One region of the Corynebacterium genitalium ATCC 33030 genome, then DNA from elsewhere that is predicted to be linked to it. Evidence: predicted binding sites of a transcription regulator. Region 1 holds the regulator's gene; each other region holds the start of a gene.
The links. The regulator LexA, encoded in region 1, represses DNA repair genes until DNA is damaged. The targets are predictions, from matches to a motif close to CGAACANNTGTTCG.
Positions count from the first base shown of each region.

Region 2: the regulator LexA is predicted to act here: its motif matches at 2,891-2,904, upstream of HMPREF0291_RS03095 (HNH endonuclease signature motif containing protein).
Region 3: the regulator LexA is predicted to act here: its motif matches at 3,690-3,703, upstream of HMPREF0291_RS06255 (SAV_6107 family HEPN domain-containing protein).

Region 1 is NZ_CM000961.1:1,531,279-1,536,974, reverse strand. It holds gene hrpA (ATP-dependent RNA helicase HrpA) at 1-1,643, shown strand, start outside; gene nrdR (transcriptional regulator NrdR) at 1,640-2,104, opposite strand; gene HMPREF0291_RS07210 (hypothetical protein) at 2,135-2,371, opposite strand; gene lexA (transcriptional repressor LexA) at 2,824-3,495, shown strand; gene HMPREF0291_RS07200 (DeoR/GlpR family DNA-binding transcription regulator) at 3,529-4,182, shown strand; gene hflX (GTPase HflX) at 4,190-5,696, opposite strand, start outside.
Region 2 is NZ_CM000961.1:647,119-652,814, reverse strand. It holds gene leuS (leucine--tRNA ligase) at 1-1,259, opposite strand, end outside; gene HMPREF0291_RS03095 (HNH endonuclease signature motif containing protein) at 1,271-2,803, opposite strand; gene HMPREF0291_RS03090 (hypothetical protein) at 2,942-3,682, opposite strand; gene HMPREF0291_RS11725 (hypothetical protein) at 3,715-3,912, opposite strand; gene HMPREF0291_RS03085 (dicarboxylate/amino acid:cation symporter) at 3,985-5,193, opposite strand; gene HMPREF0291_RS03080 (SdpI family protein) at 5,254-5,682, shown strand.
Region 3 is NZ_CM000961.1:1,324,889-1,330,584, forward strand. It holds gene HMPREF0291_RS06230 (protein kinase domain-containing protein) at 1-150, opposite strand, end outside; gene HMPREF0291_RS06235 (Rv2175c family DNA-binding protein) at 203-577, shown strand; gene HMPREF0291_RS06240 (alpha-(1->6)-mannopyranosyltransferase A) at 549-1,943, opposite strand; gene HMPREF0291_RS06245 (polyprenyl synthetase family protein) at 1,954-3,060, opposite strand; gene HMPREF0291_RS06250 (GNAT family N-acetyltransferase) at 3,054-3,641, opposite strand; gene HMPREF0291_RS06255 (SAV_6107 family HEPN domain-containing protein) at 3,799-4,236, shown strand; gene HMPREF0291_RS06260 (DUF3040 domain-containing protein) at 4,351-4,743, shown strand; gene mraZ (division/cell wall cluster transcriptional repressor MraZ) at 5,199-5,633, shown strand.

The DNA of each region.
Region 1 (5,696 bases):
TCAGGCACGCGCTTATCGACGGCGAATGGAACGCCCACCACGCCTTTCTCAAACACAACGCCAAGCTCCTCGAAGAGGCCGCCAAAGTCGAGGAGAAGGTGCGCCGCCGCGGTCTCGTTGTCGACGAGGAGGCGTTGTTCGACTTTTACGACGAACGCCTGCCGGACAACATTGGGACCGGCCGCCACTTCGACGCATGGTGGAAGAAGAAAAAGCATGAGGACGCCGCATTCCTCGACTTCGACCCGAGCGCACTTATCGACGATTCCGACGCTGACACCAGCGAAGACTCCTTCCCCGACAAGATCCGCCAGGGAAGCATTGACTACGACCTGCAATACAAGTTCGAACCGGGCGACCCCTTTGACGGCGTCACCGTCCTTGTCCCTGTTCCCCTGTTAGCGGGTCTGGAGGAGCGCGAATTCGACTGGCTCGTGCCCGGTTTGCGCGAAGAACTAGTCACAGAGCTCATCCGCTCCCTACCAAAGGCGTTGCGCAAGACAGTCGTTCCTGCACCAGAGTTTGCCGCGCGCGCCCTAGACAAGCTCGTTCCTTACGAATCTCCGTTGAACGAGCAGCTCGCCGAGGTGTTGCGCTCCCTCGGAGGGCACGGCATTAACGCATCCGATTTCCGGCCCGAAGCGTTGCCGCCTCACCTGAAGATCACCTTTGCCTCCATCGACCGTAAAGGGAAGATCACCGACCACGACACGTCGCTGGCCGCGCTGAAGAAGCGCCGCGCCGGCCAAATCACCTCGTCTGTAGCAAAGGCGACCAAGAAGGCTGAATCCGACTCAGTTACGAAGTGGACGGAAGACACCCTTGGTGATGTGCCGGAAACTGTGACAACAAAGATCGAAGGCAACAACGTCGATGCTTTCCCCGCCTTGGAGGCGACCAATGACGGCGTACGTGTGAAGGTGTTCCCGACAAAGGCCGCTGCTGATCAATCCATGGTGACGGCGACGTTGGCAATGCTCATGCGCCAAATCGACGTCTCGGTCTCCCAGATGGTGAAAGGCCTGCCGTTGCGGCAGCGTGTGGCCGTCGATAAGTATCCGCACGGTGGTGCCGCTGGGCTGGTCGAAGATGCGCGCGTCGCCGCGATCCGCGATCTCATGTTCGCCCACGGTGGACCAGTGCGTACACCTGCAGAATTCGACGCGCTACTGAACAAGGTCAAGCCCGAGGTGGCCGGCATGGTTCGGCGCACGGTCGTCGGCATCGCCGGTGGTGTGGTCGAATACATCAACACTGCGGCGGAACTTCAGAACTGGGATGGCCCAGCTATCGACGACATCCGCCAGCAGATGAACTTCCTTCTACCCAAGAACGCCATCACAGTGCACGGGATGGAGAATCTTCAACACCTTCCGCGGTACATGTCGGCGATCCAGATTCGGCTCGAGGAGATGAACCGCGACCCCGACCGCGATGCAGACCGCCAATCGGTAGTCGACGACGTGAAGAAGTACCTCGATGCCAAACTGGCCCGGCTACCGCAGGCGGCCCGTAAATCCCGGGCAGTCAAGGACATTCTGTGGCGGATCCAAGAGCTGCGTGTGAGCTTATTCGCTCAGCGACTCGGTACAGCGAAACCGGTAAGCCCGAGGCGGATCGAGAAGATGGTGGATAAGCTCTAGATGCCTTCCATGCCGCGGTCTTTGCGGCGCATCAGCCTGATCTCGGATTCGAAGTCGTCGGCGCTTTCGAAAGACTTGTACACGGACGCGAAGCGCAGGTAGGCGACCTCGTCGAGTGCGCGGAGCGGCTCGAGGATGGCAAGGCCGATTTGGTTCGACGGAATCTGCGAGCTTCCCTGCGCGCGGACGATCTCTTCCACCTCTTGGGCGAGGCGCTTCAAAGCGTCATCGGAGACATCGCGTCCCTGGCACGCGCGGCGTACGCCGACAATGAGCTTGTCACGGTCGAAGGGTTCGCTGACTCCGTTGCGCTTGACCACGGTCAGGACAGCTTTCTCGACCGTGGTGAAACGACCACCGCACACGGTGCATTCACGTCGGCGCCGAATGGCCGATCCTGCGTCGACTAGGCGCGAGTCAGAAACCCGAGAGCTATCGTTCTGGCAAAAGGGGCAGTGCACCCCTCAAACTCTACTCCCCCAGAAAAATCTTTAGCGGTTGTTCACTGTTGCAACGGCGTTCTGGAGATTCGCAGACTCGTTCACCGGCTCCGGGCTGAAACCGTCGTCCTCGAAAGAGAACGCGCCGCCGAAGATAGAACCCGCAACGAGACCGAGGCCGAGCAGTGCGCCCATAAGCGTGGCCGCGCGCTTCTCGCGGCGAGTTTCGAGAGCCGTGTTCGGGCTGTCCGGATCCTCTGGGCGCGCTCGCAGGGGTGATTCATTCATTCGATTATGCTCATCGAGTGTTCGAACATGACGGTGCGAGGCACGAATCACCGGTGCACGGTCAAGGTCCCAAACATCCGCTGGCTCAACCTCAGCAGAACGGAGGTTATCGGTAGTATTAGCACTGTTAGGGCGGGCGAGAGAGATAGTCATCATTCTTCCTTTCTTGGTTCGGATTTGATTCTACGAACCGCACCGGACATGTTCGATTGCAATGATCGCTAGAATGTTCGATAGTTCCTATGTTCGATTTATAGCAAGGGCCGTAGAGTTTGTCTAGACGTGGTCAAGAAATATCGAACAAATTTGCCTACGCATGGTAAAAGTGGACACAAGGGAACCGAACGGTGCCGCGTGTCGTCGAACATTGGTGAGGAATTCCAGCGCTGAGTTTCTCGCCACACCGATAGGAACAAGGCACCGAGGACAACCGATCAGAGGAGAACAGGAACATGCCCCAGAGCGCAGACAAGAAACCGGACATTAAGACCCTGACAGAGAGGCAGCGCCGCATTCTCGAAGTCATTCAGGATGCGGTGGTGCTCCGCGGCTACCCGCCGAGCATTCGGGAGATCGGCGATGCCGCCGGCCTTCAGTCGACGTCGTCTGTGGCCTACCAGCTCAAGGAATTGGAGAAGAAGGGCTTTCTCCGTCGCGACCCGAACAAGCCCCGCGCCGTTGATCTGCGTCACCTGCCGGAGAATGGCCGGAAGAAGCGCAAGGCTGATCCGAAACCGGACGATGCGGCACCGCCGCGCTACATCCCCGTCGTCGGGCAGATTGCTGCGGGCAACCCGATTCTCGCTGAAGAGAACGTCGACGGCTACTTCCCTCTGCCGGAAGAACTCGTCGGCGACGGTGATCTCTACCTGCTCCAAGTCGTGGGTGAGTCCATGCGCGACGCGGGCATCCTCGACGGCGATTGGGTTGCCGTGCGTACCCAGCCGGTAGCGGAGGAAGGTCAGTTCGTCGCGGCGCTTATTGAGGGGGAAGCAACGGTGAAGGAGTTCCACAGGGATTCCTCCGGTGTGTGGCTTCTCCCCCACAACGAAGCCTTCGCCCCGATCAAGGGGGATGATGCTGAAATCATGGGGCTCGTTGTCTCCGTGTTTCGTAAGCTCTAGACCATGTCCCCTTTGAGCAGGTAAGGAAGACCCATGAACGCCGAAGAGCGATGCCAGCTCACCGCCTCCCACGGGCATGTGGAGTCTGCTGACCCGCGCTCGCAATCGGCCTCTCGGGCGAGCTCCTCTATCGCTCGAGCAGCTTTGGCGCACCTGCCAGACGATGGCGTCGTGTTCGTTGATTCCGGTGCAATGGCCGTGCATGTGGCCCAATCGTTCGCAGAGGCGGTGACATCAAGCGGCACCGGCAACGCAGCGGCGTTGTCCTTTGTCACGCACTCCATTCCTGTCGCCCTGGAGTTATCCAGCACAGCCGGTACACATGTTCAGCTCCTGGGCGGCTCCGTGAACTACGCGGCACAGTCCACCGCTGGTGACACGACCTTGCGTACGCTCGCGTTGATGCGGGCAAAGGTCGCCGTGATCGATGCCGACGCTCTCACCGTCAACCACGGCCTGTCTACGGATGATGCCCAACAAGCCGCAGTGAAGTCGGCAATGGTGATCAACGCTGAGAAGGTCGTGGTTCTTTGCAACTCCGCACGGTTCGGCCAGGAAGCGGTAGTCAGTTACGCCCCGCTCGACAGCATCGACGTGCTCATCACTGACGCGGACGCTTCGGATGAGGTGGTGCAGAAGCTGTCTGAACACGGCATCGACGTAGTCCGAACCGACCCAGACCACTAACTCGGTTCTACGCTACGACGAATTCTGCGTACTGCTCGGCGAGGACGCGGGGCAGGCGGACGTCGATAAGCGTGCCCTCTTCGTTGTACTCCTCGCTGCGCACAGTGCCCTCCTCATGGACGCGTGAGACAACATCGCCGCGGGTGAACGGGACGAGCAGCTTCACGTGGGCATCGAGAGTGTTCAAGAACATCTCGATCCGGCCCTCAAGCTCGTCAATCCCCTCGCCGGTCACGGCGGAGACGAAGACGACATTGTGCTTCGAATCCGCGAACGCGTGGCGTAGCTCGGCTAGCACGACGGGGTCCGCTTCGTCGATCTTGTTCACCACGATGATCTCCGGCGGAATCTCCTCGCCCGTGTCCCGGGTGATCTCCGCCAGGACATCGTTGACGGCCTTGATCTGCTTCAACGGGAACGGGTCGGAGCCATCGACAACGTGGAGCATGAGGTCAGCGCCGACCACCTCTTCCAGGGTGGACTTGAACGCCTCGACAAGCTGCGTGGGCAGGTGGCGGACGAAGCCGACAGTGTCGGTCAGGACGACGGTGCGGCCGTCAGCAAGCTCGGCGCGTCGCGTGGAGGGATCCAGGGTGGCAAACAGTGCGTCTTCGACGAGCACCCCAGCGTCGGTCATCGCGTTGATTAGCGAGGACTTGCCGGCGTTCGTATACCCGGCGATGGCGATCTTCGGCAGCGTCGAGCGCTGGCGCTGAGCGCGCTTGATGTCGCGGGCGGTCTTCATCCCGGAAAGGTCGCGGCGTAGCTTAGCCATGTCAGTGCGCAGACGGCGACGGTCGGCCTCAATACGCGTCTCACCAGGACCACGCAGACCCACACCACCGTTGGAGCCTGCCCGGCCGCCAGCCTGACGCGACAGGTTGCCACCCCAACCACGGGTACGGGTGTAGAGGTATTCCATCTGCGCCAAGGACACTTGCGCTTTACCCTCTTTGGACTTCGCGTGCTGGGCGAAGATATCCAGAATGAGCATGGTGCGGTCGATGACTTTGATCTTCAGGGCTTCCTCAAGCGCCACCAACTGGCCCGGCGAGAGACCACCATCGCACACGACGGTGTCGGCGCCGGTGGCGTGCACAATGTCACGTAGTTCGCTCACCTTTCCGGAACCGACGTAGGTGCCCGGGTCCGGCTTGTCGCGCTTTTGGTAGATCATCTCTACCACTTCAGCGCCGGCGGTTTCAGCCAGAGCCGCGAGCTCGTTCATGCTTGCCTCGACTTCGGCCGTCGTCCCTTCCGTCCACACGCCGACGAGGATGACCTGCTCCAGCTGGAGCTTTCGGTACTCAACCTCGTAGACATCCTTGTGCTCTTCGGAGCGGATTTCGGTCTCGCGGGTGACACGCCGAAAAGCATTGCGTTCGGCCAAGTCCAGCGTGCCGACAGACGGCTCATGGGCCTCGTCGCGGCCCCGATCGGTCGGTTGCGGCGCATTGTGGCGGAAAGCCTGGGCGAGCAGCTCGTCATGGCTGGGTTGAGAACTTGCGTGCGAA
Region 2 (5,696 bases), 880 kb from region 1:
GCCGGCACCGCCATGATGGCGCCGGTGCCGTAACCGGTGAGAACGTAATCCGCGATGAACACCGGCACCTGCTCGCCGTTGACCGGGTTCACGGCATAGGAACCAAGGAAGACACCCGTCTTCTCCTTGTTCTCCTGTCGCTCCACGTCGGACTTCGCCGCGATCGCGCGCTTGTACGCTGCGACAGCCTCTGCAGGGGTTTGCTCTCCGTACGTCCAGCGGGAGTCCACGTTTGCGGGGTAGGAATCGGCCGTCAGTGCGTCGACAAGCTCATGCTCGGGCGCGAGCACCATATACGTCGCACCGAACAGCGTGTCGGGGCGGGTGGTGAACACCTCCAGCGGGCCAGCCTCAGACTGGAACGCGACCTCCGCACCGCGCGAACGACCGACCCAGTTGCGCTGCATCGCCTTGACCTTGTCGGGCCAATCCAACAGCTCAAGGTCATCGAGCAGGCGGTCCGAATACGCGGTGATGCGCATCATCCACTGGCGCAGGCGCTTACGGAACACCGGGTAGTTGCCGCGCTCCGACCGACCCTCGGCCGTGACCTCTTCGTTCGCCAGCACCGTTCCCAAGCCGGGGCACCAGTTCACCATCGAATCAGACAGGTACACCAGGCGGAACTCATCTACTGCCTTTTGCTTTTCGACGTCATCCAGCCCGTTGTAGTCACGCCCATCCTTCGTGGTGCGCTTGCCGGAGGTCAGTTCGTCGATAAGCTCCGCGATGGGGCGTGCCTTCTGCTGATCCTCGTCGAACCATGAATTGAAGATCTGCAAGAAGATCCACTGCGTCCAGCGGTAGAACTCTGGATCGGTCGTGGCGACGGAGCGGCGGCGATCGTGGCCGAGACCCAGCGCGTCCAGCTGGCGGGTCATGTTCTCGATATTCGCCATCGTGGTCGTGCGCGGGTGCGTGCCTGTCTGAATGGCGTACTGCTCCGCGGGCAGCCCGAAGGAATCGTAGCCCAGGGTGTGCAGGACGTTCTTGCCCAGCATGCGGTTATAGCGAGCGAACACGTCCGTGGCGATGTACCCCAGCGGGTGGCCGACGTGTAGACCGGCACCGGAGGGGTAGGGGAACATGTCCTGGACGTTGAGCTTGTCGGCGGGAAGTTCGCCACCGTCAGCGAGGGGGCCGACTGGGTTCGGGGCGTTGAACGTCCCGTTGTCGATCCAGTATTTTTGCCACTTTTGTTCAATGTCGTTGGCAAGGCCCGCTGTGTAGCGGAACGCCGGTCCAGTCGCGCTAGTCATGGTTAGTCAGTCTAATAGGCGGCCTCCGTCTCTTCAGGCATCGTGTAGGCCTCCGGTTCAGGTGCATCAAGTTCATCATCTGGGATCCACCTCGGCGGCACGGGATCGAACGGGAACTTCAGGTCATACTGGGCCGCCAACTTCTCCAAATCCGCTTGGCACTGGCGGTATGCGGACCACGCAGCTTCCCGCTCCGCACCGAGATAGGGGTCATACGCCACCACCTTATTTTCGTAACCGTCAAGAATGGTGTGACTTTTTGCGTGAAAGTGGGTCGCCTTCTTCCTCAACCGTTCTACGTCGTCGAGCGTGCGGCGCCACCGCGGGTTGGTGGGGGTGAGGTTCGCCCCGGTAATGGAGTCGGGGTCGATGCGCTGGTAGGTCCCGTCGTCGTACAACCAGATGATTTCTCCAGTCAGTGCGTCTTGGACATAGAAGGCGCCGCGATCGGTTTTGCAGTTGTGGTGATGTTGGCACAGACAGAAGAGATTGCTCGCGGTGGTGGGGCCGCCTTCGTCCGAGGGGATCCGGTGGTCAAGCTGGCAGTTCGTCGCGGGCCGTGTGCATCCCGGGAAGATGCAGGTTCCGTCGCGCCCGCGGACAAACGCAGCCATATCCGCCGGTGCATCATGGCCCGCCACGACTTTCGTGGCTGCTGCGTCGAGGTCGATCACGGTTGTGCCGAACTTTTCGGCCAAAAGATGAAGCATGGCGCTTCCCGACGCCCCCGTGTACCCGAACCCCGGAATAAAGGAGGCCGAGGACTCGTCCACGCCGCCATCAGCACCTTTTGGCGTGTACGCGTAGATCGTCGCTGTCGCGGCTGGGGTGATGTCACCGGTGAGCAGCTTGATTGCGGCCTCCGCTTGGGTGACCTTCTCTTTTCGCGCTGCTTCATTTATGTTGGAGCGGAGTGCTGCAATGGAGGCATTGTCAGCGGAGAGCGTCATCCATGCTTCATCGGACCCAGCTGCCCCCGGCCCGAAGTCGATCTGAGGAGCGCCCGGCGTGGTGCGCTTTCGGTTCTTTTTCTTCGCCAGGTCGAATGCGGCCTCGGTGTCGAAGTCACCGATCATCTTGTTCAGCCGCAACGTGATCGTGTTGCGCGCCGGCAACGCTTGCCGCGTCTTGACGGGCGTGAACATCTCCACAAGTGCATCGTCGAAGGCTTCGTACGCCTCGGCCGGGGCATCGGGCCCCAAGCATCCGATCGCGGCGGCTACAGCGGATAAGCGGTCCAGATCCAACCGCGCCGTTGCGAGTTGCATCTCTCGTAGACGGGGCAAGCGGCGCAGCGTCTGATACGCGTAGATCCCTTCTTCCGCCGCCCGCTTGTTGATCCCGGCCAGTTGGCTTAGACGAGACGTCTCACGGTCGTGGTCACGGTTGCCGAGGATCTCTCCACCCTCGACTTCAGACGGGTCAAAGCAATACTGCTTGAAGATCTTGAGTTGAGCGGCCCGCGCTTCCGCTCCGGCCAGCGCGACGTCATCATCGGGTTTCTCGGTCAGGAAATACGGTTCAGGTCTCGTTCGTGCAGCCATGGTTCCCCCCCTGCAGGTGCGTTCAACGTGTATGCGAACATACTTGCATACGGACCCAACAACACCGCTCGAAAGAACCTATTCGTTCGCTTGCATGTTCGAATCGATTGTCAATGAACGCTGGTCAGGGGGACAGTCTTAGAACGGGCGAATATCCACCCGCGCGAGAATCGCGTTGGTGCCCAAGCTTTCCTGGAGAGCGGCGTTGATAGCGTCGTCAGGCGCGCTCGTGAAGATGTGTCCCACCCACGCATCTTTGCCCGGGGAGAACCAACCGTCGCCATCCCCGGAGACGTTGAGCGCAGCATCGCGGATCCACAGCGGGCCGATGACGCCAGGGTTGGACAGAACGTCGAAGGGCTCCAACCGTGTGTGAGCGGCTGGGTCGAGTCGCTCGATCGCACCTTGGTACAACGCGGCCACTCGAGGCTCGTTGTCGGACCGCGACAAGAAGTACACGTTGGCCACGCGCATCCCGTCGGCCGGCGCATGGCGCAGTTTCAGCGGCTCGAACCCATCAAGGGTGCTGGGGTAGGGGTCATTATCCTCAAGATCACTGAGGAAGAAATGGTTGGCCAGCTGCTCCGAGAGCTCTTCGTCGTCGTCAATTGCTGGATCAACGCGCACAATCGTGCGCAGCTGGTAGAGGTCCATGCTCTCCGGGTCGCGCTCGCCCTCGTACGCGGCCTCAGTGCGCAAGTTCCACAGCTCGAACGCGCGGTCAGCGTCGGCGCATCGGCGCGGTGCGAGCGAATGCGTGACGACGCTCTCACCCAACCCCTCAACCCTCTCCCGGTAGCGCTGGAACGCGGAATCGACATCCTCCGGTCTGCAAATGAATGTGGTGGTGACAAGGCGGACGTCGGTTTGGCTGGCCATTTTTCTTCCAAGGTTCTTGTGACAAGTGTGCTTTAGAATCTCGATGAACTTCCAGCAGACGAGAATCCGGACGAAGAAACGCCCGGGGTCGTGCTTGAGGACTCACCGACGGAAACAGCGGCGTCGGATTGGGTGGGTACGTCGACCGTCGAAAAGCCGAATGCTGCACCTGCAGCACCCAGAAGGAGCGCAACTGCGGTAGCGACGGCGGCGCGCTTTGATATGGCCATGACTGCATCGTAATCCGAAAATGAAAAAGGCCGACGTTTCACGTGAAACATCGGCCTCAAGGCGGGGGAGGGCTAGGCGAGCTCTTTGACCTCTTCATCCCTGGACTCAAACTGGCCCTTGGCGAAGCGATCGACCACGAGGGCAATGGCGCCGTCGCCGGTGACGTTCGCGGCTGTACCGAAGGAGTCGATGACAATGTAAGCCGCGATCATGAGGCCGACCATGTTCTCGTCGAAACCGAGCATGGAGGCGAGCAAGCCAGTGGCGGCCATGATGGCGCCACCCGGGACGCCCGGCGCAGCGATCATCATGACGCCCAGCAGGAGGATGAAGCCGAGATAGAGGCCCGGGTTGACATCCATTCCCGCCATGTAGATGACGGCGAAGGCGTAGAGCGCGATCTTCATCATCGACCCGGACAGGTGGATCGTCGCGCACAGCGGCACGACGAAACCGGCGACGTTCTCATCGACTTTGTTGTTCAACGTGGATTTCAGCGTGATCGGAATAGTCGCCGCAGACGAGGAAGTACCCAGGGCGGTGAAGTACGCGGGCAGCATGTTGCGCAGAGCGGTGAACGGATTGACGCCCGCGACGGCTCCGGCGATCAAGTACTGGAGTACCAGCAAGATGACGGTCATGATGACGGACAGCACCAGCACCTTGCCGAAGGCCGCCATGGTGGAGGCCATGTTCTCGTTCATGCCCAAGTTCAAGAACATGCCGAAGATGAAGACCGGCAGCAGCGGAATGACAAAGGACGTGACCACCTTCATGATCACGCGCTCAAGATCCTTGGTGAAGGAGTAGAGAGTGTCGGACTTCACCGCAGTCATAGCCAAGCCCACGCAGAACGACAGGACCAGAGCGGTCATCACTGCGAACGGAGGATCGATCTCCACCTCGAAGAAGGGGGAGAGGGCGCCTTCATCAACGTCTTCAATATCGGTCTGCAACGACTGGCCGCCCAGCAGCCACGGGTACAGGACAGCGGAGACCCCCCAGGCAGTAAGCCCTGAGATCACCGTGGAGCTGTACGCGATACCGGCCGTGATGCCGAGCCACTTACCGGCGCCTTGGCCGAGGCTAGCGATCGCGGGCGTGATCAGCGCGAAGATCAGCACTGGAACGAAGAAGCCCAGGAAGTTGGAGAAAAGCCCGTTGAAGGTGACAAAAATGCGGGCGACCCATTCGGGAAAGAAGAAGCTGCAGGCGATGCCGGCCACGATGGCCACGACAATCCAGAACAGCAGCGACCTCGTGATCGACTTTGTGTTCATGCCTTCATTCTCCACCACCCGGACCACGAGAAAAATCGCGTCCCGGTAAACTATGCAAGCATGTCAGCTGGCGTAATCATCGGAATTCTGCTCATCATCGCGGCCCTCGCCCTCCTCATTCCCGGAGTACTGGCGACAGCGGGCCGCCTGCCCGGCAACTCGATCGTCGGGCTGCGCGTGCCAGAGGTCCGCAAGGATGAAGAGGTCTGGGACACCGCGCACAAAGTCGTGGGCCCGTTTTTCATTCTCGCCGGTGTGACACTCGCCTTCGGGGCCGCGTTCTCGTTCATCGCGCACGGGTGGCTGTGGGCCGCTCCGGTTCTGTTGATCATCGCCGCGGTGGTTGCGGTTGCCGTCGGCGGCAATCAGGGCGCGCGTACAGCCCAACTTGTCGACGAAGCCCGCACCCAAACCCCCGAGCCCGAACCCACCCCGAACGTCAACCTCGACGCACTGCGCAATGCCGCTAAGCAAGCCGACGAGAATTAGACGAGTTCCACTCC
Region 3 (5,696 bases), 210 kb from region 1:
GACATAGCGCGGGTGCATGACCTTGGCGGCGACTTCGCGGTCGAGACGAGTATCCAGGCAGCGGTAGACCGTGGACATGCCACCGCGGGCAATGGGGCGGTCCACGGCGTAACGTCCTTCCAATACGTCGCCAGCTGCAAGGTCACTCATGGCATATAAGTATGGCCGACGAGGCTGGGGAAGTGCTAGCAGCGCGCGTACAGTGAAGAGCGTGAGCGATATCGAATATGACCTTGACACCCTTCTTGAGGGCGAAACGCTGCTGTCTTTCCCTGAGGTGGCGGACCGTCTCGGTGTCCCAGTGACCAAGGTCCACGATTACGTTGGTGCGGGAAAACTCGTTGCGCACAAGGCTGACGGTGTGAAGTACATTCCAGAGGCGCTTCTGAGCGGTGATGAGCTATCCAAGTTCGTTGGTGGCGCGATCACGGTGCTTCTCGACGGCGGATACCGCCCCGACGAAATCCTCGCCTACCTCTTCACTGACGACGACAGTCTGCCTGGCCGCCCCATCGATGCGTTGCATGGGCATGGTGCCCGCGAAGTAATCAGGCGCGCGCAGGCAATGGCGTTTTAACGCTCCGGGCTGCAAGCCAGCCGAGAAGGAAGACCGCCAGCATCCACCAGCCGACGTAAAAGCGGTGGTTTCCGCTGCCCATGAACGACAGCGCGACAATGACTGACGCAGCGACGGTCACCTTCACCAGCCAGCGCGGCGGTGCGAACGTTCCCGCAACGCTGATCGACGATGCGTAGTACCACGGCAGCGTCACCGCGTTGAACACGAACGCCACTAGGTACGCCAGTGCTACGCCCTTGACGGCGCGGCGCTGCGACTGGCGGTAGAGGACCCACACCACGACGAGACCAACCAGCATGAGCACAGACCCGATGGTGCGGGTGAAGTCGAGGACAGTGTTGTAAGGGAATTCCTCATCCACCAGCCACACGAGCGGAGTGACCAAGTCTGTGATGAGTGTGGCGCCGGAGAGGGGATTGACCACCTTCGAGTTGCCCGAGATCTCCGCTAGCCAACCCCACGATGTGCCGGATGCCCAGGTAACTGCGGCGACGACGGCGATGGACAGCGCGACGACGCTTACTCCCGTGGCCAGGAAGACGGTGACTCGGCGGCCGTAACGCTGCATCGCGATCCACACGACAAACGGCAGTGCAATGGCCGCCGTCGCCTTGAGCGACACCGCCACGGAGATGAGCACGATCCCCACAAAGAAGCGGCTATGCAGGCAGGCGAGCAAGCCGATGCTGACCAGGCCGACCATCACAGACTCGTTATGCATGCCGCCGACCATGTGGATGATCATCACTGGGTTGGCCACGCCGAGCCACAGCGCCAATGCAGGATCGCCACCCAGCTCACGCGCGATGCGCGGGACTGCCCACGCGATAGCGGCGAAACCGGCGAAGGAGATGAATTTGTAGACAATGATGCCGGCCATGACGTTGTCGCCGACAGCAGTGGTCACTCCTTCGCCGATCCACAAGTGCAGCGGGCCATAAGGGGTGGTCGTATTCCGCCAGTCGTGCGAGACCTCCAGCAAGTACGGCCCTGGGTTGACGGCCGCGCCCTCGTCGTAAGGGTTGAAGCCGTCGCGCACCATGGCGCCCTGCATGAGGTAGGAGTACACGTCGCGCGACATCAGCGGTGCCGCGAGCAGCAGGGGAGCGGTCCACCCCCATACCGCAGCGCGGACCTGTTCCACGTGAGCTCCCTGCAGCATGACCCACGCGAAAACGAGGAGAAAAAGCCCGGCAGTGAGAGCGACGTCGGCAAGCCCGCGCGCGTGGCCGTAGGACAGGAAGGCCCATCCGAAGTAGTCGAGCATTCCGCCGCGGTTGCGGGTGGCGCCCGCGCCGAAAGAACCGAGCGCGATAAGCGTGGTACCGGCAACGCCGAGCGGAACTACGACACGGGGAGACATGGTGCGGAGCTTACATGCGCCGCGCGGTGGCATTGACCGCCAGGGTCTCGAGTGTCTCCACCGCCTCGGGCGACAACGCGGCACCACGGACATGTGCAAGGCCGGATTCGGTCAACTCGTCGATACGCTTTTCGACGTCTTCTACCGCCCCCGTCTCACGAATGATCCCCGAGAGTTCGGCGATCTCGTCGGGGGTCAGGGCCGTACCAATGCCGTCCCGGAGGCGCTGCGCTGCCGCCGGGTCACGCTCATCGGCTGCCTGGAGCGCACGGGAATACAGCACAGTGCGCTTGCCTTCCCGCAGGTCGTCTCCGGCGGGTTTTCCAGTGACCTCAGGATCGCCGAAGACGCCGAGAATGTCGTCGCGAAGCTGGAAAGCGATCCCGATGTCGTGGCCGTAACGCCGCAGAGCAGCAATCGTGTCATCGTCCGCACCCGCGATTGCTGCGCCCAAGTGGAGGGGGCGCTCGATGGTGTATGCGGCAGTTTTGAAACGATTGACTGCATTTGCAAGCTCTTCGCTTTCGCAGCCGGCGGCTTCGAGCGAAATATCCAGAATCTGGCCGCCGATGACCTCCGTGCGCATGCCTCGCCAGGGCTCGGAAGCGCGGAGAAGAGCCGCATGGCTCAGGCCGGAGTGGTGCCACATGTCGTCTGCCCACACGAGCGCCAAATCACCGACCAAAATGGCGAGGCTTTCCCCGAACTTGTCGGAATCTCCGAGCCAGTTGTGTTCGCGGTGACTGTGCGCAGCGGCGACGTGCACGGTCGGGTTTCCGCGCCGGGTCGCAGATGCATCGATAATGTCATCATGGATGAGTGCGCATGCCTGAATGAATTCCAAGGAACTCACCGCGCAGAGCACAGCTGCCGGATCCTCCTCCGTATTCTCCAGCCCGTTCGCACCGACAAACCCGACCCATCCGAATGTGGGGCGAATGCGCTTACCACCCCCGAGAACGAAGGTGCGAAGGTGCTCTACCGCCTCCGATACCGGCGGACCGATGACGTCCACTGAAGGGCCGTGCTCGGTGAAGAACTTTTCCAGTTCCCGTTGCACAGCCGCGGGGATCTGTGCAGTAGTCGGGACATCGGCCTTATCGGGATGGGTCACCATAGCGGCCACTCTACAGACTGGGAGCCCAGCGGTAGCGTGCGTCCGAGCACCGCAAAGGGACGGGAATCTCCCGCGTAGAGGAAGTTGCGTAGGACATCTTTGAATCCGAGTGAGCGGTAGAGACCGAAAGCGGCATTTGCTTCCGCCGGGACTTCAGGCGTTGACAGCAGGACGTACTTGCGACCTATATCTACTAGCAGCTCGTGAATCAGGGCGTGTCCAACGCCCTGTCCCTGTAGGTCAGGCGCAACGTGGATCTCCGCTAGCTCGAAGTAATGCGATGTCAACTCGCGCCGTATGTGGTCGGGGATGCTCTGTTGCTGCAAACCCAGACGAAGTTGCTGGTCCCACCATCTGTCGGGCGTGCCGTTGAAACCGTAGGCGACACCGGCGAGCGCTCCGGTCTCTGTGAATGCCGCCACGGCAGTGAAACCCGGATGTGAGGTCTCACGGCGCCATACCCCGATTCGCTGTTCGCGGAGGGTGCGCGGGTACTTCATGGCAGTGATATAGAGATCAACCAGGTCCGGAGCCATGCGGGCAAAGTCAAAACCGGACAACCTGCGGATAGTGAAGGTCACGTCTTAATCGAATCACGTCGGGGTTAGTGCGGGGCCATTTTTGGGGTTCGAATGTGCGTTCGATTGGGTAGCCCGGTTTGTCGGGTGGGGGTCCTAGGTTGTTACTCAACAAAACGAACTGCCGACAGGCGAGACGGCCAGCCAAAGGAGGCCCCTCATGAACAGCGTTATCTCTGCAACCACTGGCACGGTGTACGGAACGGTTCCAGCTGCCTCCCGGAGTGAGAATTTTCTCGGCACCGCTCGAGCTCTGCTGGATGAGTCGTATGCGCACCTTGGCGCCGGCCGGTCCGATCTTGCGCTGGAGAGCGCCTACCGCGCAGCACTGCGAACGGCAGGCGCAGTCGTGGCGGATTCGGCGGTGATTGCTAAAAGGAAGAGGTTGCCAACCAGTGCGTGGGCAAAGCTCAAGCTGACCGGTGTCCGCGGCGGCTATTGGGCGGAAGTGTTCGAGGGCTACTCGCGATTGCGCGGGCGGGTCGCCTCGGGCATCGAGCTAAAGCCTGATGGTGCACTAGTCGCGGAGCTGGTTGACCGGGCCGCCGCGTTCTATGCGGAGGTAGCGGGGGAGGGGCCGGGTATGGCGGCGGCGTAGCATGTCCAGGCGTGTGCAGGCGCTATGATGATGTGAGCGTCCAGGGAACAATGCCGTGTAGTTGAGCGTTGTACTCACATAGTGGACACCGACCAAACATGGCTGGGAGGAAAAGTGGCTCTTTCAGAGCAAGAACAGAAGTTACTCCGTGAGATTGAGGAGTCGCTTCTCGCTGACGACCCTAAATTTGGGTCGACGGTGGCTTCCTCGGCGGGGTACGGGGCTGAGCAGCCGGCCGGCAAGCTGACGATTCGCTCTTTCGCCATCATCGTTTTGGGTCTGCTGCTGCTCATCGGTGGTGTTGCTTTGGCTACGCAGAGCATCTGGTTTGTCATCATCAGCATCGTTGGCTTCGTCGTGATGTTCGCCGGTGGCATGTGGGCGTTGCAGACGCCGAACGAGTCCGCTTCGCCGGCGCAAGAAACGCGCCAAGGTAGTCAGGCGCAGCGCAATGGCATGAGCTCGCGCATGGAAGAAAACTTCCGCCGCCGTTTCGAAGATAGATGACGCTTAACCGCTGACCCCTCGCGCCGCTATCAACGGCGGTACTCAACCCTCCAGGAATTGATGTTCTTGGAGGGTTTTCTTGTATGCGCGATGTCTGCCACTTTGCCCCACCTCGTCCACCCACTTTGCCCCACACGGGCTCATTGGCTCTTGCGAACTGGGATATTGCCGATATTCCAGGTGGTGCCATTGTGATTAAAGAGATGTATTTAGGTTAAAGTCATTCATGTTTCGTGCATTTTGACCGTTTTTGGGGCTGGGTGCGGGAGATTCTGCCACTGTATTCAAGCGGTGTGACCTGCAGTGAAGTAACTTTATTAAGAAAACACGCCGCGGAAACTAGCGTTTGTGGGACGAAGTGGGTTAAAGTGGGGCCAGCGAAACGCGATGTGTCGTGTGGAGCTGCATAAAAGTTCACAACCGGAGTCGTTGAGTGAAGGAAGGTAGGGCGCCGGATGTTTCTGGGCACCTATACTCCCAAGCTGGACGACAAGGGACGCCTGACACTGCCAGCGAAATTCCGTGAGGGACTCGCTGACGGTCTGATGGTGACCAAGGGGCAAGACCACTCTCTGGCGGTCTATCCCCGCGAGGAGTTCGCGGCCCGCGCTCGTAAGGCGGCAGCGGTCTCCCGTACGAATCCGAAGGCGCGTGCTTTCATCCGTAACTTGGCAGCAAGTGCGGACGAGCAAGCGCTCGATGGTTCGGGTCGCATCACTCTGTCGCCGGCGCACCGCGATTACGCGAACCTCTCAAAGGAATGCGTGGTCATCGGGTCAGTGGATTTCTTGGAGATCTGGGACGCGGAGTCCTGGGAGAAATACCAAGAAAATACCGAGGCTGCCTTCTCGGCGGCTGATGAGGACGACATTCTCTCGGGTCTGCTCTAACAGGGCAGGCGAGTGGAGAGCGTGTACGAACTCTGCTCGGGGCGCGAGTCGTTCTGGTGTACT